One region of the Clostridium carnis genome, then DNA from elsewhere that is predicted to be linked to it. Evidence: riboswitches for the same ligand, from Rfam matches in the RefSeq annotation. Region 1 holds a riboswitch; each other region holds the start of a gene.

What was found. Region 1 has a riboswitch for thiamine pyrophosphate ahead of thiD (bifunctional hydroxymethylpyrimidine kinase/phosphomethylpyrimidine kinase). Riboswitches for the same ligand answer to the same signal wherever they lie in the genome.
Region 2: linked by a shared signal. The riboswitch ahead of thiW (energy coupling factor transporter S component ThiW) and the one ahead of thiD (bifunctional hydroxymethylpyrimidine kinase/phosphomethylpyrimidine kinase) in region 1 are both predicted to bind thiamine pyrophosphate.
Region 3: linked by a shared signal. The riboswitch ahead of ACYQ1T_RS02650 (thiamine-binding protein) and the one ahead of thiD (bifunctional hydroxymethylpyrimidine kinase/phosphomethylpyrimidine kinase) in region 1 are both predicted to bind thiamine pyrophosphate.

Annotation. Positions count from the first base shown of each region.
Region 1 is NZ_BAAHYS010000001.1:2,143,667-2,152,164, forward strand. Features, by position in the region: partial or broken gene ACYQ1T_RS10315 (energy-coupling factor transporter transmembrane protein EcfT) at 266-415, shown strand; gene ACYQ1T_RS10320 (CPBP family intramembrane glutamic endopeptidase) at 550-1,404, shown strand; gene ACYQ1T_RS10325 (DeoR/GlpR family DNA-binding transcription regulator) at 1,619-2,383, shown strand; gene ACYQ1T_RS10330 (HAD family hydrolase) at 2,449-3,234, shown strand; gene ACYQ1T_RS10335 (hypothetical protein) at 3,420-3,611, shown strand; gene ACYQ1T_RS10340 (hypothetical protein) at 3,849-4,028, opposite strand; gene ACYQ1T_RS10345 (hypothetical protein) at 4,241-4,411, shown strand; gene ACYQ1T_RS10350 (hypothetical protein) at 4,587-4,805, shown strand; gene ACYQ1T_RS10355 (hypothetical protein) at 5,028-5,255, opposite strand; gene ACYQ1T_RS10360 (hypothetical protein) at 5,591-5,770, opposite strand; TPP riboswitch at 5,906-6,004, shown strand; gene thiD (bifunctional hydroxymethylpyrimidine kinase/phosphomethylpyrimidine kinase) at 6,093-6,890, shown strand; gene thiM (hydroxyethylthiazole kinase) at 6,936-7,715, shown strand; gene tenA (thiaminase II) at 7,717-8,385, shown strand; gene thiT (energy-coupled thiamine transporter ThiT) at 8,387-8,498, shown strand, end outside.
Region 2 is NZ_BAAHYS010000001.1:2,332,873-2,341,370, reverse strand. Features, by position in the region: gene ACYQ1T_RS11380 (HAD family hydrolase) at 1-689, shown strand, start outside; gene ACYQ1T_RS11375 (D-2-hydroxyacid dehydrogenase) at 893-1,852, opposite strand; gene thiW (energy coupling factor transporter S component ThiW) at 1,913-2,410, opposite strand; TPP riboswitch at 2,466-2,574, opposite strand; gene ACYQ1T_RS11365 (YhgE/Pip family protein) at 2,752-3,438, opposite strand; gene ACYQ1T_RS11360 (IS256 family transposase) at 3,516-4,754, shown strand; gene ACYQ1T_RS11355 (YhgE/Pip domain-containing protein) at 4,922-6,466, opposite strand; gene ACYQ1T_RS11350 (glycosyl hydrolase family 8) at 6,709-7,839, opposite strand; gene ACYQ1T_RS11345 (potassium channel family protein) at 7,868-8,498, opposite strand, start outside.
Region 3 is NZ_BAAHYS010000001.1:528,038-536,535, reverse strand. Features, by position in the region: gene tnpA (IS200/IS605 family transposase) at 1-303, shown strand, start outside; gene ACYQ1T_RS02655 (TatD family hydrolase) at 512-1,252, shown strand; TPP riboswitch at 1,338-1,444, shown strand; gene ACYQ1T_RS02650 (thiamine-binding protein) at 1,540-1,830, shown strand; gene ACYQ1T_RS02645 (ABC transporter permease) at 1,802-2,572, shown strand; gene ACYQ1T_RS02640 (ABC transporter substrate-binding protein) at 2,596-3,600, shown strand; gene ACYQ1T_RS02635 (ABC transporter ATP-binding protein) at 3,581-4,321, shown strand; gene ACYQ1T_RS02630 (NADH peroxidase) at 4,592-5,134, shown strand; gene lacZ (beta-galactosidase, LacZ type) at 5,295-8,309, shown strand.

The sequences.
Region 1 (8,498 bases):
TTTTCATTAAATATACCTTTATTATATGTAAATACTTAAAAATAACAATATATATAATAAAATTATTAGTTTTATTATTAATTTTAAACTAAGGGAAAGAAAAAATAAAGAGATACAATGGTAAAAATTATTAAATCTTTTATTGTTATTATAATGTAAAGTCAGAAAATCATTCATGTTGAGAAGAAAGGAAGATAATTTTATATTTAAGTGCATATAATTTTTAAAGAAAAGGATACGTGGACTTTAGTATCAATGTTAACATATGCCACTAATTTTCTCAAGCTTAGATAGAATCGAAACAATAAGTTCAGCAATAGAGATTAGAGGTTTTGGAAATAAAAATAAAAGAACTTGGTATAATTTAAAGGAATTTAAAAAAGATGATTTTTTTGCATTATTTATTGTAATAATATTTTAAAAGTGTATTTATTTTAGTTAAGAAGCTAGAATAAATACACTTTTATTTTAATTTAATTTACAAGGAATTCATAAATTTCAATAAATATGGTATTATTATATTAAGGATTTATTTAAAGGGGGATGGTCATGAAAGAAAAATTTAAAAGCTTTTTTATAGCACTTGGATTATTAGCTATAGCCTTTTGTACTCAATTAGTGGTATCACTGATTGCGGGGGTAGTTATTGCGGTGTCATATATTGTAAAAAATGGGACTACTTCATCAACAGCAGAGCAAGATATTGCTAAAATAGTATTTGCTAATACAAGCTATATTTTACTTATAGCATCTGTAATTACAATATCAATCTTTATTATTATCTATAAAGTAAGAAAAAAGAGGGTATGTGAAGAGATACTTTTAAAATCAACAAAAGGCTATAATATTTTACTTGCAGTTATTTTAGGAATTTCAGTATGGCTTATAAATTCAGGAATATTAAGTAGTGTACAAAATGCAGGGTTTTTAAAAGAATACTTCGAAAGTATGGAAAAAATACTTGCACCATTAGCAGAAACAAATTTATTTGTAAGTATATTAGTTGTAGGAATTGTTGCACCTTTTGCAGAGGAATTTTTGTTTAGAGGAGTTATTTATAAAGCTTTAAGCAAAAATATATCTATACCGTATACAATAATAATACAAGGAATATTATTTGGAATTTATCATGGAAATCTAATACAAGGTGTTTATGCAACTTTTCTTGGAATAGTATTTGGATATGTAACGTATAAAACTAAATCCTTAGTTCCAGCTATTATTATTCATATGGTTAATAATACTGTAGCAACGGTAGCTCCTATACTAATTGGAGAAAATTTAAATACAACCTTAGCATTAAGTGGTGCAATTGTTATAGGAATAATAGGAACTGTATTATCATTATTATTTATAAATAAAAAAAATAGAAATAGTATAGAGGTAGTTGGAATACCTAGATAATTATAAAGATATGTAGGCTATATTTTTTATAAAGCTTACATATCTTTTTTATTTAGAAAAAAATACAATTGAAAAAATAAATAAAAAGAATTATAATAATATTAAATGATAACAAATAATAATAAAAATGTTAAACATAAATGAAAAATAACACATAATGATAATAAAAATAATAAGTATAGATAAAATTTAACATTAATAAGGATGTGAAAAAATGTTTATGGAAGAACGATTAGACTTAATTTTAGAGCTAATAAAAAAAGAAGGAAAAGTTTTAGTAAAAGATTTAAGTGAAAAGTTTAATGTTTCAGAGGGAATGATTCGTAAAGACTTACAAAGGTTAGAGAAACTTGGAGGAATAAGAAGAACTTATGGAGGAGCCATTTTAGAAAGAAAAATCATACATAATGAAAATACAACTTCAAGGGTTATAGTTGAAATAGATACAAAAGAAGATATAGGAGATTTAGTTATATCAGAAATAGAAGATGATGATATTATATTCTTAGATATATCGAGTACAAATTATATTATTGCAACAAAATTAGCAGAAATTAATAAAAGAATTACAATAATAACTAATATGAATAGAATAGCCTTGCTTTTTGATTCTAACAATTTAATTGACGTTATATTTATTGGTGGGAAATATAATAAAAAATTAGGTGGAACTATTGGAATAGAAGCAATAGAGCAAATAAAAAACTATAAGGTTGATAAAGCATTTATAGGGGCTGGTGGAGTTAATATAAAAGATAATTTTATTAGTAACTTTAATTTAGATGAGGCTGGGGTTAAAAGGCAAATTATAAAAAGTAGCAAAAATAATTATTTAGTTATGACAAATGAAAAATTTTATATAGATGGTTCATATAAATTTTCAAGTTTAGAGGATATAGACTATATAATTACGGATTTAGAGCCAGATAGTGCTACAATAGAAAGTTTGAAAAAATACGGGATTAAGGTAAAATATTAATTAAGAAAAGTTATACAAAGGAAGTACAGTACTACTAAAAATAGGAATGTGATTGGAGATAAAATATGATAAAATTTATAGCATCAGATATGGATGGAACACTTTTAAATAAAAATGATGAGATAAATCCAGAGTTTTTTGAGATTTTTGATAAACTAAAGGAAAAAGATATTATTTTTGCAGCTGCAAGTGGAAGACAATATTATAATCTTTTAAAAAGATTTAATAGCATAAAAGACCATGTAATGTTTATAGCAGAAAATGGTACATTTGTAGTTTATAAGGGCAAGGAAATATTAGTAAATGATTTGGAAAAAGAAATAGCTCTAGAGCTTATTGAAATAGGTAGAAAAATAGAAAATTCATATGTAATTTTATGTGGTAAAAAATCAGCATATATTGAGCAAAAAGATGCAAGGCTTATTAAAGAAACAGAAAAATATTATGAGAGATACGAAATAGTTGAAGATTTAACTAAGGTAGAAGACAATATATTAAAAGTAACTATATGTGATTTTTCAGGATCAGAAAGTAATAGTAATAAATATTTTGAAAAATACAGACAAGCTCTTCAAGTAACTGTTTCAGGAGAAATATGGCTTGATATAACAGCTAAAGGTGTTAATAAAGGTGTAGCAATAAATAAAGTTCAAGAACTATTAAATATAAAGCATGAAGAAACAATGGTTTTTGGAGATTATTTAAATGATTTGGAAATGATGGAAAGTGCATACCATAGTTATGCAATGGAAAATGCACATGAAGATTTAAAAAAGGTATCAAGATTTATAGCAAAAAGTAATGAAGATAATGGGGTAGTTGTTGCTATAAAGGAAATAATAAATTTATAATTTAATTAAAGGTAGAAGTTTAAAACAATTTTATATTAAGAATAAACAAAAAATCTCTAAATGAAATTTAATAGGAAATTACATCACTTTAAAGTAAATTTATTTTTTAATATTAATAATCAATTCAATGAACAATATGTAAAGCTGACTATGATTTAAGAATTTATGAGAAAAGGGGAGATACTATGGAATGTCCATTTTGTGGTAGTAGGAAGGTTGAAAGTGGAGAATTAACTTCACTATATGGTTTGACATTTAAAGCAAATTCATCTAGATTTTTGTTTTCAAAGGAATCACCTGTATTGGCGGAAGTATGTTTAAATTGTGGAAGACTTTTTGATTTTAAAATCAAGAATTTAGAGAAGTTTAATAAATAAATTTGAATAGTATAATAAAGTAAAAGGTGGCACAATTGAACCTTTAGTTTATGTAGTGATTCTTGGAGAGACTACAAAAGAGAGATGCTATGAGTTAATAATTAATTATATGAAATAAGGAGTAGGAGAAGTTATTTCTATAAATGGGACAGTAGAGAGAATTGTTATTACACAAATCTATCTACTGTCCCTTCTACACATATTAGAAATATAAAGAAAGTATGTTTCTAATTTATATTAATTGATTTCTCTTTTAAAATAAAACCACGTTCCATCTACTCCAGATAATTCCCAACCTTCTTTTCCAAGAATGTTTAATTTTTCTGTAATATCTTTATTGTATTTGTTTTTATCAGCCCTTAATATACTTTTAAATTCTATATAAATTTGTTCAATTTTATATTCATATTGCTTCATATTGCTTCCCTCCTTAAATTTGAATAATATATATTTATTATACCATTTTTAGAAAAATATTACATTGGAAAGCTGTTTTTTAAATGAAGATTTAAAGATATAATTATTAAATTATAGATAAATTCAAAAAATTACTTATTATAATATATGGTTTATTATGGTAAAATTATAGAATAAATAGGTATTGTGATATAGATAAGGGGGAGTATATTTTGGAATTTAATTATTTTGCAATTATGTCAACAGTAATTAATTTTCTTTTACTAGCCTTAATTCTTATAACTATATATAAGTGTATAAGTAAATTAAGGAATTTTATTAATAAAAATAATGAAATGAATAAAAAGATAGATTATATTTTAAATCAATTAAAAAATAGATGATATAATTTAAAACATATAGGAAAGTAGGTGAAATCTTAATGATGTTAAAGCGAATTAATTACTCGGTGCAGTTTTATATAATCTGATGGTAGATTGTATCGAGATTAATTAATTTACTATCAGAAAACTGCACTAATTTTATTATAAAAAATAATAAGCAAAGGGGAATAAGGTTATGGATTATAATAAATTAAAGCAGATTTGGAAAAATGATGAAGAGATGAGTTTTAAGGGATGGGATTTTTCTTATTTAAATGGTAGATGGGAAGATGAAAATTTACCTTGGGATTATAAAAATTATTTGAAGGATAATTATGAATTACTTGATATGGGAACTGGTGGAGGAGAATTTTTATTATCACTGAAACATTATGTGAATTACAAAAGGAATTAGAACATAATAAGTTTATAGAAAGTTTAGAGCATAGATTTATTCTTATAGGTAGAAATATAAAATAATCATATTAAGGTAAAATAAGGTTTAAACTTAAATAAGTAAAATGATGTCCAGATGTGGACATCATTTTACAATAAGAAACTTACTCAAGTTATTAAAATTAACTTTAATATTTATATTTGAGTATCTTAATAATAATTTAATAGGAGTATTTATTATTTACTTCTTTTTATGAAATAAATTTATACAAGATAAAATACATATAAGGGCAGAACATACTAATTTAAGCCAATTCATATAAAGCCAAAAATTACCGCCTAATACTATGTCAGGTGATGTATTGAATTCATCAACATAAATACCCATATTCCAGAATGTTTTAAGGGATATTACTAAGCAAAGAACACTTAATACAAATATACTTATGTTTATAAATTTACCTTTCACAATTGTTTACCTCCCAATTTAAATTTATATATTTAATAATAACAGATAATTATGAGGGAAAAATAATATTAAAAATTATTAATAAAAAATATAAATATTGGGACAGGGAATCACAGTATATACCTAAAAATAGATTGGTGTAGGAGTAATAAAATAGACTTTGATATTTTAGAAAATGAAATAATAAAATTTGAGTGTGGTAACTCTATGAGGGGATGGAGAATTTTACTTTCTATTATTTATATAAGCTTTCTTAAAAATAAGTATCTATGGATAAAAAGATCTAATAATAAATAACATTAAAATTAGACCTTTTTTATATTAAAGGCGAAATTTTATTTTTTTATAGAATTATTATTTTTCTTATTTTCTAAAAGTATTGAAATAGTTGCAATAATAAAGGCGATTGAAGCAACTATAAGGAAAGGTTTTACTTTATTAGATACAACAAATGTTAATATTAGCGATGTAATACAAAGTGGTATCATATGCAAATTTTTATCTTTTAGATTCATAAAAATCACTCCTTTCTATAAAAATTATAATGTTACTGTATATAATTATATCATTAATTAAAAATATTATTTATATAAATGGATAGTATTGACATAGAAATTTATAAGTATATAATAAAAGTGTATTAAAAATGAATAATTTGCTAGGGGTGCCAAATGGCTGAGAAATATTTAATATTAACCCTTTTACCTGATCTGGATAATGCCAGCGTAGGAAAGCTTTTAAATATAATTTTGTATTTATATATGTGAACTATACAGCTATATTCTAGATTAGAATATAGCTGTTTTTTTTATAAAAATAATGAGAGGAAGTTTAAGGATGAGTAATTACAAGATACCGACATTAACAATAGCAGGATCAGATTCTTCAGGAGGAGCAGGAGTACAAGCTGATTTAAAAACTTTTAGTGCAATAGGAACTTATGGCATGAGTGTTATAACTGCAATAACAGCACAAAATACTCAAGGTGTTTTTATGGTAGAGAATTTAAGCAAAGAAATTATAAGAAAACAAATAGAAGTTGTTTTTGATGATATAGAACCATTAGCAGTGAAGATAGGAATGGTATCAAGTCCAGAAATAATATTAGAAATAGTAGATACATTAAAAAAATATAATCCTAAAAATTTAGTTATAGATCCAGTTATGATTTCTAAAAGTGGTTATTCACTTTTACAACCAGAGGCAAAGGCAAATTTAGTAAAATATTTAATTCCAATGGCCTATATAATTACACCTAATACATTAGAGGCTGAAGAAATAACAGGAATAAAAATAAATACTATAGATGATATGAGAGAAGCTGGATTAGAACTTTTAAAACTTGGACCTAAATATGTTTTAATGAAGGGCGGACATTTAGAAGGTGATGCTGTAGATTTACTTATAGGACAAGATGTATTTAAAGTGTACAAGCAAGAAAGGCTAGATAGAAAAAATACTCATGGTACAGGTTGTACGCTTTCTTCAGCTATAACATCACATTTAGCTTTAGGATATGATATTGAAAGGGCTGTTGAATTAAGTAAAGAGTATATAACAGAAGCTATTAGAAATAGTTTTGATATAGGAAAGGGTGTTGGGCCAGTACATCATTTTTATAGGATAGATAAATAAAACTATGATATAGAAAATATGAAAAACAGCTTGGGGGTAGAGAGTATGTATAAATTAATTAATAAGGTAAAAGAATTAAACCCATTAGTATTACATTACACAAATGAAGTTACTATAAATGATTGTGCAAATATAACTTTAGCATTAGGAGCTAGTCCATTAATGAGCTATTCTTATGAGGAAGTAGATGAAATAGTTAGTATAGCAAGTGCTGTTGTTATAAACATAGGAACAATGAATTCAAATAGATTAGAATTATTTGTTAAAGCAGGTAAAGCTGCAAATAAATATAATAAGCCAGTTATATTAGATCCAGTAGGAGTTTTTGCTACAAAAACAAGAGCAGATTTTACTAATAGATTATTAAATGAGGTAAAATTTGATGTTATTAAAGGAAATATAGCTGAAATAAAGTATATTAGTGGGTTTGATGTAAGAGGAAAAGGTGTTGATTCTTTTGATGATGGAGAAGATATATCAGAAATAATTAAAAAGATATCTAAAAAGTTAGATTCTGTAGTTGTTGCCACAGGAAAAGTAGATTTTATAAGTAATGGAGAAAAAGTAATTAAAGTACTTAATGGATCTGAAAAGCTTAAAAGCATAACAGGGACAGGCTGTATGACTGGAAGTTTGATAGGAAGTTACTTAGGTACAGGCTATGATAAATTAGAATGTGCAGCAATGGGAGTTTTAACAATGTCCTTAAGTGGGGAGTTAGCAAGTGAAATTAGTAAAGGCATAGGAGACTTTAAGGTTAATTTAATGAATAATATATATTTTTTAACTGCAGAAAAAATTAGAGAACAAGGAAGGATTAAGTAATATGAAGTTTACAGATTATTTATTTGAGGAAGTAGAAGAAATATGGGAAGGATATTTAAATCACCCATTTGTAGAAGAAATAGGAAAGGGTATATTAAATAAAGATAAGTTTAAATATTATCTTATACAAGATTATTTATATTTAAAAGAATATGCAAAAGTTTTTTGTATAGGAGTAGTTAAATCTAGAACTATGAAGGAAATGAAGTTCTATTATGATTCAATAAAAGGTACTATGGAAGATGAAACAGCAGTTCATATTAAATATTTAGAGGGCTTTGGAGTAAAGCCTATAGAAGCAGAAAAGTGTGAATATAATTTAGTTACATCAAGTTATACAAGCTATATGCAAGGAATAGCTTTGACAGGAGATATTAAGGAAATAGCTATAGCTGTTATGCCTTGTACATGGAGTTATAACTATATAGGAAATAAGTTGAAAGAACAATATTTAGAAAATCTAGAAGATAATTTTTATAAGGATTGGATTGAAGTTTATGGTTCTAAAGAGTTTGATGAATTTACAAATAACTGGATAGATTATATTAATGAATTATGCAGTAATATTGAAGATTATGAAAAAGAAAAATTAAGAGATATTTTTATTAAAGCAAGTAAATATGAAATGGAATTTTGGAATATGGCATATCAGGAAAGGACAGAAGAATAAGATGGTTATTTTAGTAGGAATTATATCAGTTTTAATAATTTTATTATATTTTATTGATTTAAAGAGAAATAGATTATCAACAAAAACAATGGTAATTACAGCTATGTTTAGTG
Region 2 (8,498 bases), 190 kb from region 1:
ATATTAAATTTGTTATTGCTTCTGGAAGACCTTACTATACCTTAAAAGAGGATTTTGAAGAGCTAAGTAATAAGTTAATTTTTTTAGCAGATAATGGAGCAACAATAGTTGAAAATAATGAAATTACCTACTGTAATTCAATAAAACCTGATGTTTTAAAAAGGGTTATAGAAGTATATAAAAAACTAAATAATATTTATATGATTTTATGTGGTAAAAATTGTGCTTATATTGATAATACCGATAAAGATTTTATAAATGAAATGGAAAAATATTTTTATAAGTATGATGTGGTAGAAAATATAGAAGATGTTAAAGATGATATTGTAAAGATTACTTTTTGCAAATTTAACAATATAAACAAAGATTATACCGATATATTTTACCCAGGTTTTGAAGACTGCTTACAAATGTCTTTATCTGGAGAAATTTGGTTGGACTTAACAAGTCTTAATACTAACAAAGGAAACTCGTTAAAAAAAATTCAAGAAAAATATGTAATAACTAATGGAGAAACATTAGCTTTCGGCGACTACTATAATGATATATCCTTATTTTCTAGAGCTTATTTTAGTTATGCCATGGAAAATTCGCCTGATAAGGTTAAAGAGCATGCTAAATACATAATAGAAGGAGTACCTTATGATGGGGTTATTAAAGTTCTAAAAAATAAATTTGAAAACTTTTAGACTTTTATTAATTACTTTATTAAGATGAGTATTAAAATAGCTTATCTTATAACTTAACTAGTAAATTTAAATTTACAAACTCTATTATTAAATTAAGAAAAAATTAAGGCTATTGGTAAGCTTAAAGCTACCAATAGCCTGTTTTAGTATATTTTAAGTTTCTATCTTACACAAAAATATTTTCTATATAGCCCCTTATTTTTTTATAGTTCTACTCTTCCTCTTATTTCACCATTGTAAAAAGCTTTGATATTCTTTAATATTTCAACAAATAATCTTTCTCTAGCTTCTACACTTGCCCATGCTATATGAGGAGTAAGAATTAAATTTTCTTTATTTTTTATATTAATAAGTGGGTTCTCTGATTTCATTGGTTCAACTTCAAAAACATCAAGAGCTGCTCCTGCAATAACATTATTTTCTATAGCCTTTGCTAAATCAGATTCTACAACTATAGGACCTCTTCCCATATTAATTAATATTGCTGATTTTTTCATTTTACTTATAGCTGAATAATTTATTAATCCATTAGTTTTATCATTTAATGGTGCATGTATTGATATTATATCTGATTTACATAGTAATTCATCAAAGCTAACTTGATTATATTCAGAGTTATTATTCTTTCCTGAAGTTGAATAATAAATAATATTAACACCAAATGCTTCTGCTATCTTTGCAACTCTTTTTCCTATAGCTCCAAGACCAATTATACCCCAAGTTTTTCCTTCTAACTCATAAAAAGGCTTTGTTACATCTGTAAATAATCCTGATTTAGCATATTGTCCTGATTTAACAAAATTATCATAATAAGAAATCTTGTCATATAAAGCTAATACAGTTGCAAAAGTATGCTGTGCTACAGTATTAGTAGAGTATCCAGCTACATTTGTAACTGCTATACCATTATTTTTAGCATAAACTACATCTATATTATTAAACCCTGTAGCTGTTTCACAAATTAACTCTAAATTCTTAGCTTCTTTTAAATTACTCTCATTTAAAAGTACTTTATTAGTTAAAATTATATTTGCATCTTTAATTCTTTCAATAACCTCCTCTGGCTTTGTAGTATCATAATACTTAACATCTCCAAATTCCTTTAATAGATCAAAGTTTAATTTTCCTAATGTCTTTCCATCTAAAAGCACTATTTTTCTCATATTATCCTCCACTTTCATTAGTTATTTTATAATTTATATTTAAAGTTCTAAATTTATCTCTTAATTTTTAATACTCATTTGAGTAAAAACTTCTGTTTTCTTAAGTGCTTGTATAAGAATAACCGCAATAGCAGCACCTACTAATGTACTTATCATAAATGGCACAATAAAACCAAAAATTGCCGCTTCTCTTCCCATAAGAACTACCGCTATAGGAACAGCAATAATAGCCCCTAATATTCCAGTACCAATAACTTCACCAATATATGCAAAGGTTAGCCTCTTACTATACTTATATAATATACCACAAGTAAATGCACCTACCATGCTACCTGGAAATGCTAATAGTGTTCCTGTTCCCATAAACAGACGAATTAATGAAGTTATAAATGCCATAATTACAGCATATAAAGGACCTAATAAAACAGAAGCAATAACATTAATCATATGTTGAATTGGAAAACACTTAGTAAATCCTATTGGAATATAAAATGTCGAACATATTACCCCTACTGCAATTAGTATTCCAGCTAATGTGATTTTTCTTGAATTTTTCATTTTTACACATCTCCCTCTAAAATAAAATGCGAAGATGCCAATATAAGGCTCTCCGCAACTAAAGCAGTCTTATCCCTACGTTGGCATTATCCAAATCAGGTTTAAGGGTCGAAGTTAGATTACTTCCTCTCAGCCCACTAAAACAAGCTCCCCTATATTTTTAATCAAATATAACATTTTTCCTAACTTTTGTCAATTTCATTGTAAAACCTGCTTATTATTAGAGTTAAAACTTAAAATAAAAATTACTTATTATAAATAACCACTGCTTTTTCAGTAGTTATTTACTGTTAAATTAATTTCAAATTATATTTATATTTTTTAATAGAAATACTTTTAATTTAATGTCCTATCAAACCACATTCCTTTAATTTTAATACAAACTTTTTACTTACATTATTTATTGGACCTTTTAAGAATAGCCCCATTAATACTGCAATTATAAAATAACTTATTAAAAATACAATATCTTTGATTAATACTTGTGGAACTATTCCCCCAACTGTTTCTCTCATTGCAGAAATAGCATATGTAAATGGAAGAAGTGGATTTACTTTTTGGAAAAAAGGTGTTGTTACTTCTATAGGAAATGTTCCACCTGATCCAGCTACTTGTATTACCAATAATATAACCCCAATAGCTTTACCTACATTACCAAATATTGATACTAGTGTATAAACAATCATTATAAATACTAAACTAGATAATACACTAACTAAAACAAATACTACTGGATTAACTGCATATGTTCCTAATATAAGAATATCTCCAATACTAACTATTAATGATTGGCATATTCCTATAAATGCAAATGTTAAAAACTTTCCAAAATATTTTTCATATGGTTTTAATTCTAATCCTTTTTCCAAAGGTTCTGTATCAGTAGTTAATAAAGACACTAGTATTAATGCTCCAACCCATAATGATAATGTAGAATAAAATGGTGACATTGCTGATCCATAATTAGGAATAGGAAATAGTATATCTTCTTTTACATCGGGACAGTAGTTAGCTTTGTGTAAAAACAAAACTAACTACTGTTTTTTTGTATGAACAGATGGTAGTTTTGGAATAATATACTATATAAATTTTAGGAGGAAATATTATGCCAAAGAAAATTGATACCAACTTTGATTACAATGAGGAGGTAAAGAAGTGTAAGACTATTGATGATGTTATGGGGAAAAATGGACTTATACAAAGATTAGTAAAAGATGTTCTTGAAAATATATTAGAAGGAGAAATGGAAGAACATTTAGGTAGAAATAAATATGAAAGAACTGAAACTTTAGATGAAGTAAAAAAGAACTATAGAAATGGTTATAGTACTAAGAACTTAAGGAGTTCCTTCGGTGACGTCGACTTAGACGTACCCCGTGATAGAAATGCTGAATTTGAGCCACAAATTATAAAAAAATATGAAACTGTGTGTACTGAGTTAGATAAAAAGATTATATCTTTATATGCTAAAGGTATGTCAACATCTGATATTCAGGCTGAAATTGAAGACTTATATGGAATAACTATATCACCATCGATGGTATCTAAAATAACTGATAAAGTGCTTGCTAGCGCCGCCGAATGGCAAAATAGAGCATTAGATAAAATATATCCAATAGTTTATTTAGATGCTATGTACTTTAAAGTTAGAAGTAATGGAAAGATAGTTAACAAGGCTGTCTATATATGCTTAGGATACACTATGGAAGGGTATAAAGATATTTTAGGTATATGGGTTGATGAAGCTGAAGGTGCTAAATTCTGGTTAGGAATTTGCAATGATTTAAAAAATAGAGGTGTAAAAGAAATTTTAATTGCTTGTATGGATGGATTAAAAGGGCTTCCACAAGCTATAAAAACAGTATTTCCATCAGTAAATATTCAAACATGTATTGTTCATCAAATAAGAAATTCAATAAAATACATAGCTTCAAAGGATAAAAAAGCATTTATGAAAGATTTGAAGGAGGTTTATAAGGCTACAACAGAGGAACTTGCGTTAGCACAGCTAGATAATTTAAAGGAGAGATGGGGAGATAAATATGGAATAGTAATAGATTCCTGGTATAACAATTGGAGTAATCTTTCAACATTTTTTGACTTCTCTCCAACTATAAGAAAGATGATTTATACTACAAATATCTTAGAAGGTTTTAATCGTCAAATACGTAAATTCACTAAAGTTAGAGTCATATTCCCAACTGATGAATCTTTAAATAAGTGTGTTTACTTAGCAACGATGGAGATACTAGAAAAATGGACTCAGCCTATACATAATTGGGGTGCTACGCTAGCGGAGCTATCAATAATATTTGAAGATCAATTAAAAGATGAATTAGCTTAAAAGCTTGTACTTTTTATAAATTATATGCATACTATTAGATTTTTTTGAAATACTAAAAAAGGTAAAAAGAAACATTATTAGTATTTCTTAAATATAAAAAAATATTACTGGAAATGAAAATTTCCAGTAATATTAAAATAATAAAAATGATAATTACACAGAATTATCTATTCTCTCTTTACATCTACTGGATTTCCTAAAAAGCTACTTGTTTTCTCCCAATCATTTCGTAATATCTTTACTATTTCTTCTATTTTTTCATCATTATTTAATCCTTGAACTTTGTTTGCTATATTAGAAACTTCATTTTTTATTTGTGGCATATCATCCTTTAGCTTTAAAAGTTCTTCTTTACCTAAGGTAACTCCTGACCCTAATTTATTAATAAGATCTTTTACTTCTGGCATTGAAGTTTCTGCTTCATTAGCTAATATTATACTATTATCAATAATACCTCCAAGACTTTCTATTGCCTTATTTATTTCTGGAACATATTCAGAATCATATTTACTTATTATTTGATCTATTATTCCATTAACCTCTGAAATTAAATTCTTTAAATTTTCTAATTTACTTTTATCTACTAGTCCATTATTATTAACTGAATTTTTCACTTCTACTATGAAAGTTGAAATTCCATCTAGTTTACCTTCTATTATTCTTAATTCCTCAGTAAGTTTTGCTACTTGAGGATTTAACTTTCCTAATGGCTCTAAAACTTTAATCATTGAATTTAAACTATCCTTAAGTTCTGTTAGCTTTACAATAATATTATCCAAAGAACTTATAACTTTATTTTTATCTACCGTAACACTTGATAAATCATTTAATATTACTTGTATAGAATCTAAAGTAGTATTTAAAGTATTTAATCCATCTCTCACAATAGGTGTAACTTCAGTTAAACCTTCTTTTGCCTTTTTCAAGGCTTCTTTCGTATTAGAAAGTAACTTTAAAGTGTCATTTAAGGTTTCTTCTACTAATGGCATATTTTCATTTATTTTTTTAGTTATATCTTCTGCCTCATGTGTACCTGTATATGCTTTATCTACTAAATTTTCTATTTCAGGCATTCTATCATTTAATTTTATAATTCCATCAACTATCTTTAATAATTTAGGTTTTAACTCTTCAATACTTACTCCAGCTTCATTAAAAACTTTAAATATAACACCATCAATAGTTTCAACTATTGTACTATCTATCTGAGTTTTTATAGTACTTACTCCTTTATCTGTTATTTTAGGAGCTATAGCATTGCTTTTTTGATTAACTTTATATATAAGTTCTGGCTTTTCTATATTGCTTGATAATATTGATGTAGTCTTTTTAGTGAAATCCTCTGGAATTATTATAGTTGCATAATATTTTCCTCTCTCCACTCCAGAAATTCCTTGTTGCTCATCAACAAACTGCCACCCTAACGCATCATTCTCTTTTAGTTTACTAACTAGTTCCTCTCCAACATTTATATTTTTATTTTTTATTCTTTCCCCAATTTCTCCATCAATTTCTAACTTTTCACCTAAATCCTTATTAACAATTGCAACCTTTATCCCTTTAGTATTAGAATAAGGATCCCATCCTGCTTTTATGTTAAACCAAGCATATAACGCTGGTAACATCATTAAACCTAAAATAACAACTAATGCAACCCAATTATTAATTACATTTTTAAAATCTCTTTTAAATATCCTTAGTATATTTCTCATTACCTGAGCCTCCAATTTCCGTAATTAGGCTTTTTATTATTTTTCACCTATTACTTATAAATTATTACTCTTAAAATTTTATAAACTAAAATATATAAAAGTAGTACTATATATAGCACTACTTTTATAAAGAATAAATTTTATTTAATTTTAGACTCATCAGTCAATGATATCAATGGCATTTCTCTTATATTAATAAAAACTTTACAATTACCATATTTATCTTAAAGTTTATAATTTAATTATTTATTCCACTTACTTCTAAGTGCTAATAATGCATTTAAGTTATCATAAGAATAAACTTCCTCTCTTGACTCTTCACCAAAGGCACCATAAATCTTACTTTCTTTATTATTAACTTGAAATACATTCATCTTATTTATAGCCATATTATATAGCTCTTCGTCATTTATTTCTTTAGCAATTTTAGCAATAACAGCATAAATAGATGTTGATTCAATTTTACTTTCTGTATTATTTGAAATATTATATGAATTTGATATATATCCTTTATATTTAAGATTTTCCTTTATCCAATCTATACTTACTTTAACATCTTCTAAAGCTTCTATTTTGTTTAATATAACTAACATAGATAATAAGGTTTCTACATTATCTTCATCATCATATCTTTTGTTTTCATTATCATAATACTTTTTATATAAAGGAAGCTCCTTGCTTATAAATCCTTCGTTAATTATATTTAAAGAGTTTTTATACACTTCATCCCATTTTTTATTAACAGAAGATAATAGTTTTATTGCTGATAAATCTTGATAACATAAAGTTGATAATTTACTTTTTCCATAATTATCTTCAAAGTCAATTAATTTTCCATCTGTAATTAATTTTTTATAAATTCCATTTGAAATTTTCATTGCATTATATCTATATGTAAAACTATCAAATTGCACTGATGCAATTAGTAAGCTTTTTAAAATTCTTAAATCATCTATTGTAGCCGAAACCTCTGATGGTTCTTTTCCTTCTATTCTCCAGCTTATTAATCCATTTTTAAGCATCATATTTTCTTTTATATATTTAAAATTATTTTTAAATTCTTCACTATCATTTTTGTATAAATAATAATTTAATAACATACCTTGAGACTCTGATAATACATTATGTCCTTTAGTAATATCTCCTTCACTTATAGAATCCTTAAAATTTGTATAAATCCCACCATTTTCATCCATCAAACTTTCTTTTACAAATTTATAAAGCGCTTCTTCTCCTATTGTTATAACTTCATTTGACTTTACATCTCTTATATTTTTAATAGGTTTTATATAATCTAAAGATGAAAAGATTCCTATTCCTATTACTACTAAAATAACTATACTTATTATCATAATCTTATAACTTTTATTCATTTATTACCTCTCTCCTTTTTTATTATCTTTAAGTTTTTTTATCCTTTTTTAAAGTTTTTAATGTTTTATACATTGCATCTAATTCTTCATCTGATAAATAGTCTAATCTATCTAACTTATATTTTATATTCTCTATAGTTTCTTCTCTAAAATCACTTTTTTGAATCATTTTACCATCATTAATTATATAAGCTGCTAATGTACTTGTTGTTATTCCTATAAACCCTATACCAAATATCATTAATAAAACAGCTACAATTCTACCAACTGAAGTTGTTAATAGTATATCTCCATATCCAACTGTAGTAAAGGTTACAAAGCTCCACCACAAAGCATCTCCTAAACTCATATTTTCAAGTAATGATATTACTACTGCCCCCATAATTATAACAATTGTTGTTAAAATAATCATATAATTAAATTTATTTATTTTTGAAACCTTCTTTATATTTTTTCTAAACTTTGCAACTAAACACATTAATCTTATTAATTTACATATTTTAAAAAGTAATACTGCATTTAAAAAATCATTTATTCCTAAATATAAAAAGGCTTTAAAATAGATATTGGTAGGAATAATAATTGCTAAATCTAAAAAGTTATTAATAATAAATATAAATCTATTATCTGAAAATATTAATCTTACTATGTAATCAAGT
Region 3 (8,498 bases), 1.6 Mb from region 1:
ATCGAGGCGCATGTATGCGTTGATCATATACATATGTTGGTTGAGATACCACCAAAGATGAGTGTATCAGGCTTTGTAGGATTTTTAAAAGGAAAAAGTAGTCTTATGATTTTTGAAAGATTTGCAAACTTGAAGTATAAGTATGGAAATAGACATTTTTGGTGTCGTGGATTTTATGTGGATACAGTAGGAAGAAATAGAAAGGCAATTGAAGAATATATAAGAAATCAAGAAAAAGAAGATATGATTTCAGATCAAATAAGTATGAAAGAATATATGGACCCTTTTAAGGGTAGCAAGTAACATAGTATGCGGCTGGCGAACCAATTTAAGCGCCTTAAGGCGCAATGCAGGTAAGAGGCCCTTATAGGGCTTAGGAAATACCACCAGCTAAGCTGGTGGATTTTTATTAGGAAACTATATTTACAGACTAATTGCGGATAAGTACAACATATTAAGAAATATAAGTGATATCCTAAAGAATAAAAAAATTAGAAAGGCAAATTAAAATATGTATATTGATAGCCATACACATTTAGATTTTTTTAATGAAAATATAGAAAAAGCTATAGAGGATATAAATAAAAATAAAATACTTACATTGGCTAATAGCATGGATATAGAAAGCTATGAGAAAAATAAAATCTATGCTAAAAAAAGCAAATATATAATTCCAACCTTTGGAATACATCCGTGGAAAGCAAGTGAATTTAATGGCAATTTAAGCAAATTAATTCCTTATATAGAAGAAAGCAAACTAATAGGTGAAATAGGTTTAGATTTCTTTTGGATAGAAGATAAAAGTACTTATAAAAAGCAAAGAGAAGTATTTAAGTTTATATTAAAGGAAAGCATTAAAAGAAATAAAGTTATAACTCTCCATACTAAGGGAGCAGAAGAGGAAGTATATAATGCTTTAATCAATTACAATTATAATAAGGTTATTATTCATTGGTATAGTGGAGATATTAAAATATTAAATAAATTAATAAGTCTTGGATGTTATTTTACTATTAGTGTTGATATTGGATATTCAAATACTACAGAAGAGATATTAAATAAAATACCTTTAAATAAATTATTAGTAGAAACAGATGGACCTACAGCATTAGAATGGGTAAAGGGGGAATATGGTTACCCAAGTATAATTAAGGATGTAGTTTGTAAAATAGCAAAAATAAAAAATATAAGTGAAAAAAGTCTTGAATTTATAATAGAAGAAAATTACAAAAGGTTATTGATGTTGGGGTAAATGTTAATTAATAATTAATATCAAATAATAGTTTGACAACTTTACTTTATAGAGTTAATATATATATGAATAAGATTACAATTTTATAATGCATCTGGGGAGGTAGTTAACTACCTGAGAGGAAATTAAATTAATTTCGACCCATTACCTGATTTGGATAATGCCAACGTAGGGAGATAATTTGTTATATTACTATAATATTCAGAAGAAAGTCTACAAGCACAGTATTTCAAGTTAGAAGTACTGTGCTTTTTATTATATAAATTAAAAAATGGAGGGAATTAAGAATGACAGTATGTAATGTTAGTTTGCAGGTTATACCAAGAGTATCAGAAGAAAGAGTTTATCCAGTGGTTGATAAAGTAATTGAGTACATAAAATCAACAGGAGTAAAGTATGAAGTAGGTCCTATGGAAACAACTATGGAGGGGGAATTAGATTTTCTTTTAGAAATAGTTAAAAGGGCTCAAGATATATGTATAGAAGAGGGCGCTTCAAGAGTGGCATCAATGGTTAAGATAGACTATAAAAGAGAAGGCGTGACAATGGATGAAAAAATTAAAAAGTATAGGGAATAAAGTTGCACCAATAATTTTTGTGTTAATTTTATTAATACTATGGGAAGGTATAGTTTCCTTTGGTGGAATTGAAAAATATATAATGCCAGCACCAAGTGATGTGGCAAAGACTTTAGTTAAAGACTTTAAAATTATGACTCCTCATATTTTAATTACATTATATGAGGGAGTAGTTGGATTTTTAATAGCTATAATTGCAGCTCTTATTTTAGCAATAATTATGGACATGGTTCCAATAATTAAAAAGGCAGTATATCCAGTGCTTGTAATTTCACAAACAGTACCAATAGTAGCATTAGCACCATTATTTATTATTTGGTTTGGATTTGGGACTTTACCTAAAGTGTTAGTTGTTATATTAGTTTGTTTTTTCCCAATAGTAATAAGTATTTCAGATGGGTTAGAGGGTGTAGATAAAGATTTAATAAATCATTTTAAGTTAATGGGGGCATCTAAGGTAAAGAGATTTATTCATTTAAAGCTACCTTATGGGATGATAAACTTTTTTTCAGGTATGAGAATTGCTGCAACTTACAGTATTATGGGTGCTGTAATAGGAGAATGGCTTGGGGGAGAAAAAGGACTTGGAGTTTATATGACTCGAGCAAGAAGTGCATATGCATTAGATAAAATGTTTGCAGCAATAGTTGTTATTGTAATAATGAGTATGTCAATATTCTTTATAGTTGGGTTAATAGAAAAGGCATTTACGCCTTGGAATAATAAAAATACAAAAAAATAAATAAGCTTTAGAGGTGAAATAAAATGAAAAAGAAAAAACTAATTTCAATGGTTTCAATAGCATTAGCATCATTAATGATGTTAACAGGTTGTGGTAATAAGAAGGATAAAAAGGAAGAAGGAGCTCTTCAAAAAGTTAAGGTAATATTAGATTGGACACCTAATACAAATCATACAGGACTATATGTTGCACAAGAGAAAGGATATTATAAGGATTTAGGATTAGATGTTGAAATAATTCAACCTCAAGAAGGATCATCACTTCAATTATTAGCAGCTAATCAAGGTGATTTTGCTATAAGTTATCAAGAAGATTTAACCTTTGCAAAAACATCAGATAATCCATTACCTGTAAAGGCAATAGCAACAGTAATACAACATAATACATCAGGCTTTGCATCTCCAAAGGAAAAGGGAATAGCTACAGTTAAAGACTTTGAAGGAAAAACATATGGTGGATGGGGGGGTCCATCAGAGCAAGCTATATTAAAAGCTGTAATGGATAAAAATGGAGTAGATTTTTCTAAGCTAAAGATGGTAGATGTAGGAACAGAGGATTTCTTTATTGCTACTAAAAATAATATAGATATGGAATGGGTATTTGAAGGATGGACTAATATTGAGGCAAAAGAAAGAGGTTTTGATATAAATTATATTAGGCTTAGAGATTTAGATGAAGCTTTAGACTACTATACGCCAATAATTGCTGCATCAGAAGACACTATAAATAATAAAAAAGAAATGGTTACAAAATTTATGGAAGCAACTTCTAAAGGATATAATTATGCTATAGAAAACCCAGAAGAAAGCGCTAAAATATTAGTAGCTAAAGTTCCAGAAATAAGTGAAAGTTTAGCTATAGAAAGTCAAAAATTCTTAGCAAAAGAATATAAGGCTGAAGCTAAAAGATGGGGAGAAATGAAAGATAGTGTATGGGATAACTATACAAAATTTTTATTAGATAACAAATTAATTAATAAGGATATGAAAGCAAGCGAGGCTTATACAAATGAATTCTTACCAAAATAAAATATCACTAACTAATGTATCAAAGCATTTTGAAAGTATGGAGATATTAAAAGATATAAATATTAATGTTAATAAAGGGGAGTTAGTATCATTAATAGGACCATCAGGTAGTGGTAAAAGTACAATTTTTAATATATTAACTAATTTAATAAATGCTGATAGTGGAGAAGTTAGAGTTAATGGAGATATAAGCTACATGTACCAAAAGGATATGATGGTGACATGGAAAAAAGTAATAGATAATGTTGGAGTTCCACTTGTGTTTAAGGGGAAAAGTAAAAAGGAAGCAAGGGAAGAAGTAGAGAGATATATAGATATCTTTGGACTTCAAGGATTTCAATATAAATATCCATCACAACTTTCCGGTGGAATGAAGCAAAGGGCTAATTTTCTTAAAACATATTTAACATCTAAGGATATTATGCTTTTAGATGAACCCTTTGGAGCTTTAGATTCAATTACAAGAAAAAAACTTCAGCAATGGCTTATAAATCTTATGAAAGAAAGAGAGTCTACAATACTTTTCATAACTCATGATATTGAAGAGGCTATATTTTTATCAGATAGAATATATGTTATATCAGAAAAACCTGCGGTAATTAAAGGGGAAATAGAAGTTAATCTAAAAGGTGAAAGACATGAAGATATAATATTAAGTGAAGATTTTATAAAGATAAAGAAAGCAGTTTTTAACCTTATGGAAGAATCTAATAAACAATAAAATAGTTAAGTGTAAAAAATACTTGTCATTATGGCAAGTATTTTTTTATTCAGGAAATTATATGTGCAGAGCAATTAAGGATAAGTACAACATATTAAGAAATTCAGTGATTTGCCCTAAAAAATATATAAAAAATTTTTAAAAAAGTGTTTACAACTAATAATTATTATTATATAATAATAAATGTAGACAGGGTAATTAAATAAACACCTGGAACATTAAAAAGAAATTAATTAAATTTAAGGATATAAAAAAAGGGAGGATTTTAAGATGAAAAAATTTGTTTGTACAGTATGTGGATATGTATTTGAAGGAGAAGCAGCACCAGCAGAGTGCCCAGTTTGTAAAGTAGGAGCTGACAAGTTCGTAGAACAATCAGGAGAACTAGCATGGGCTGATGAACACAGAGTAGGAGTTGCTAAGGATGTAGATCCAAGAGTTATGGAAGGATTACAAGCTAACTTTATGGGAGAATGTACAGAAGTTGGAATGTACTTAGCAATGTCAAGACAAGCTGATAGAGAAGGATACCCAGAAGTTGCAGAAGCATATAAGAGAATTGCATGGGAAGAAGCAGAACATGCAGCTAAATTTGCAGAATTAATTGGAGAAGTAGTTGTAGCAGATACAAAGGCTAACTTACAAGCTAGAGTAAATGCAGAACACGGAGCATGTCAAGGAAAGAAAGATTTAGCTACATTAGCTAAACAATTAAACCTAGATGCAATCCATGACACAGTTCATGAAATGTGTAAAGATGAAGCAAGACATGGTCAAGCTTTCAAGGGATTATTAAACAGATTCTTTAACTAAGATTATTTAAAAAGCTCACAGTAATGTGGGCTTTTTTTATTGTGATATATTTACTACTTATGATATTATAAAAATAATCGTATTAATCGATTACAATAAGGGTGGAGAATTTATAAAATGGACAACCTAAAAGTTGACATTGAAGAAGAGGTGAAAGTAAATGACGAATATAAAAAATTATGATTTAAATTGGTTAGAAAATCCAGAAATATTTCAAGTAAATAGATTAGAACATCATTCTGATCATAGATATTATAAAACAATTGAGGAGATGAAAAATGGTAGTTCATCTTTTAAAAAAAGCTTAAATGGAAAATGGAAATTTAGTTATGCAAAAAATTTAAATTTAATAGTTACTGACTTTTATAAGGAAGAATATGATGCTTCTTCATGGGATGATATAAAAGTACCAGGACATATACAACTACAAGGATATGATATACCAAGATATGTTAATACTATGTATCCATGGGATGGACATGAATCTCTTAATCCAGGTGAAATTCCAAAGCTAGAAAATCCAGTTGGTAGTTATGTACAATATTTTGATATACCATCAGATTGGAATAAAAGTCCAGTTTATATTTCTTTTCAAGGAGTTGAATCTGCATTTTTTATTTGGTTAAATGGAGAATTTGTAGGATATAGTGAAGATAGCTTTACTCCATCAGAATTTAATTTGACGCCATATATTAAAGAAAAAAATAATAAGCTTTCTGTAATGGTAATAAAGTATAGTAGTGGAAGTTGGCTTGAAGATCAAGATTTTTGGAGGTTTTCAGGGATATTTAGAGATGTATATCTTTATACAACTCCTAAAACTCATATAGAAGATATTTTTATAAAAGCAGATATAAGTAAAGATTTTATTAATGGTAAATTAGATATTGAAATGAAGTTAAAGGGAGAACTTAATTTTAATTTAGATATAGAATTAATAGATAAAAATAATATAAAAGTAGGAAATTTTAAATATTATATAGATAAAGAAAATATAAATTTAAGGGAAGAAATAGGCAAGGTAAATTTATGGAGTGCAGAAGATCCATATTTATATAGCTTAATTATAAAGGTCAAAGGATTAAATGGTGATTTAATTGAGGTAATTGAGCAAAAAGTTGGTTTTAGAAAATTTGAGCTTATTAATAATGTTATGCATATTAATGGTAAAAGAATAGTATTTAAAGGCGTTAATAGACATGAATTTAGCTGCTATCATGGTAGAAGTGTAACTTATGAAGAAATGTTATGGGATGTAAAAAATATAAAGCAAAACAATATTAATGCAGTAAGGACATCTCACTATCCAAATCAAACAGAATTTTATAACTTATGTGATGAATATGGATTATATGTTATTGATGAAGCGAATTTAGAAAGTCATGGAACCTGGCAAATACCTAGGGGACCTCAAGAAGATTTTACAATACCAAACTCAGTTCCAAAGTGGAGAGAAGTAGTAATAGATAGAGCTAAAGCTATGCTAGAAAGAGATAAAAACCATTGTAGTATTTTAATTTGGTCCTGTGGAAATGAATCCTATGGTGGAGAAAATATATATTTAATGTCAAGGTTTTTTAAAGAAAGAGATGATACAAGGTTAGTTCACTATGAAGGAGTTTTCCATGATAGAAGCTTTAACGAAACTAGTGATATAGAAAGTCGTATGTATACGCCAGTTTGTGAAGTTTTAGAATATTTAAATAATAATCCTAAAAAGCCATTTATATTATGTGAATATACTCATGCAATGGGAAATTCAAATGGAGCAATGTTTAAATATACTGATTTAGAAGATAAGTATGAAATGTATCAAGGCGGATTTATTTGGGATTATATAGATCAATGTATTATTAAAAAAGATAAGTACGGAAATGAGCATTTAGCTTTTGGAGGAGATTTTTCTGAAAGACCAACAGATTATAACTTTTGCTTAAATGGTTTAGTATATGCAAATAGAAAAGAATCAACTAAAATGCAAGAAGTTAAATATAACTATCAAAACATAAAGATAGATGTAAAGGAAGATATAATAACTATTACAAATAAAAACTTATTTATAAATTTAGATAAATATGAATTTATATGCTATTTACTTAAAAATGGAGAGATTATATCTGAAAATATTATAGATGTAAATGTTAAAGCTGGCGAATCTAATAGTTATAAAGTACCATTTGATAAAAAAGAAGAAAGTGGAGAATATGCTATTAATGTATCTGCAATTTTAAAAAGCAGTGAGTTATGGGCAAAAAAGGGCCATGAAATAGCTTTTGGACAATATGTTTATGTTGTAGAAGAGAAAAAAGAAGAAGTTAAAGAAAAAATAATTGTTAGTGATGGTGACTTTAATATAGGAGTAAGAGGAAGAAACTTTAATGTTATATTTTCTAAAGCTTATGGTGGATTAATTTCATATAAATATAATGGTAAAGAGTTTATTGAATCAATACCTATGCCTAACTTTTGGCAAGGGCCAACTGATAATGATAGAGGAAATAAAATGACTTATAGATGCGCTCAGTGGAAGGCTGCAAGTATGTATGCAAAACATATAGCTCATAATATAGATTACAATGAATACAGTGCTAAAGTAGAATTTGAATATTCTCTGCCAACTATAAAAGAAACAAAAGTAAGTCTTTGTTATACTGTAAATGGTATTGGAGAAGTAGAAGTAGAAATGAAATATGTTGGAGTAGAAGGTTTACCTGAAATGATGGACTTTGGAGTTATATTTAAAATTCCAAGTGAATATGAAAATTTAGAATGGTATGGATATGGAAAAGAAGAAACCTACGTAGATAGAATGAAAGGTGCTAGGTTAGGTATATTTAAAAATAAAGTTAAAGATAACTTAACTCCTTATGCAGTACCACAAGAGTGTGGAAATAAAGTTGGCGTAAGATGGGCAAAAATATTAGATAACTTAGGAGAGGGACTTGAGTTTACTGGAGATAAAATGGAATTTAGTGCATTACCATATACACCTCATGAACTAGAAAATGCATATCATATGTATGAACTTCCAAAGAAATACTATACTGTTATAAGAGCTTCTCTTAAGCACACAGGGGTAGGTGGAGATAATAGTTGGGGTGCAAAGGTACATGAAGAGTTTATAATACAATCAAATAATGATTTGTATTTTAAATTTAAATTTAAAGGAATATAGAGAAAAAACCTCGAAAAATCATATTATAATGATTTTGTAGAATTAGAAATCTTAGGATATAAACAATAAAAAATAATAATTAAAATAAAAATGCTACCATTAATAGTAAAAGCTATTAGGGTAGCATTTTTTTCGGTGTATTTTAACAAAGGTTTACAATTAAGGTAAACTTAAGGTAGAATTAATGAA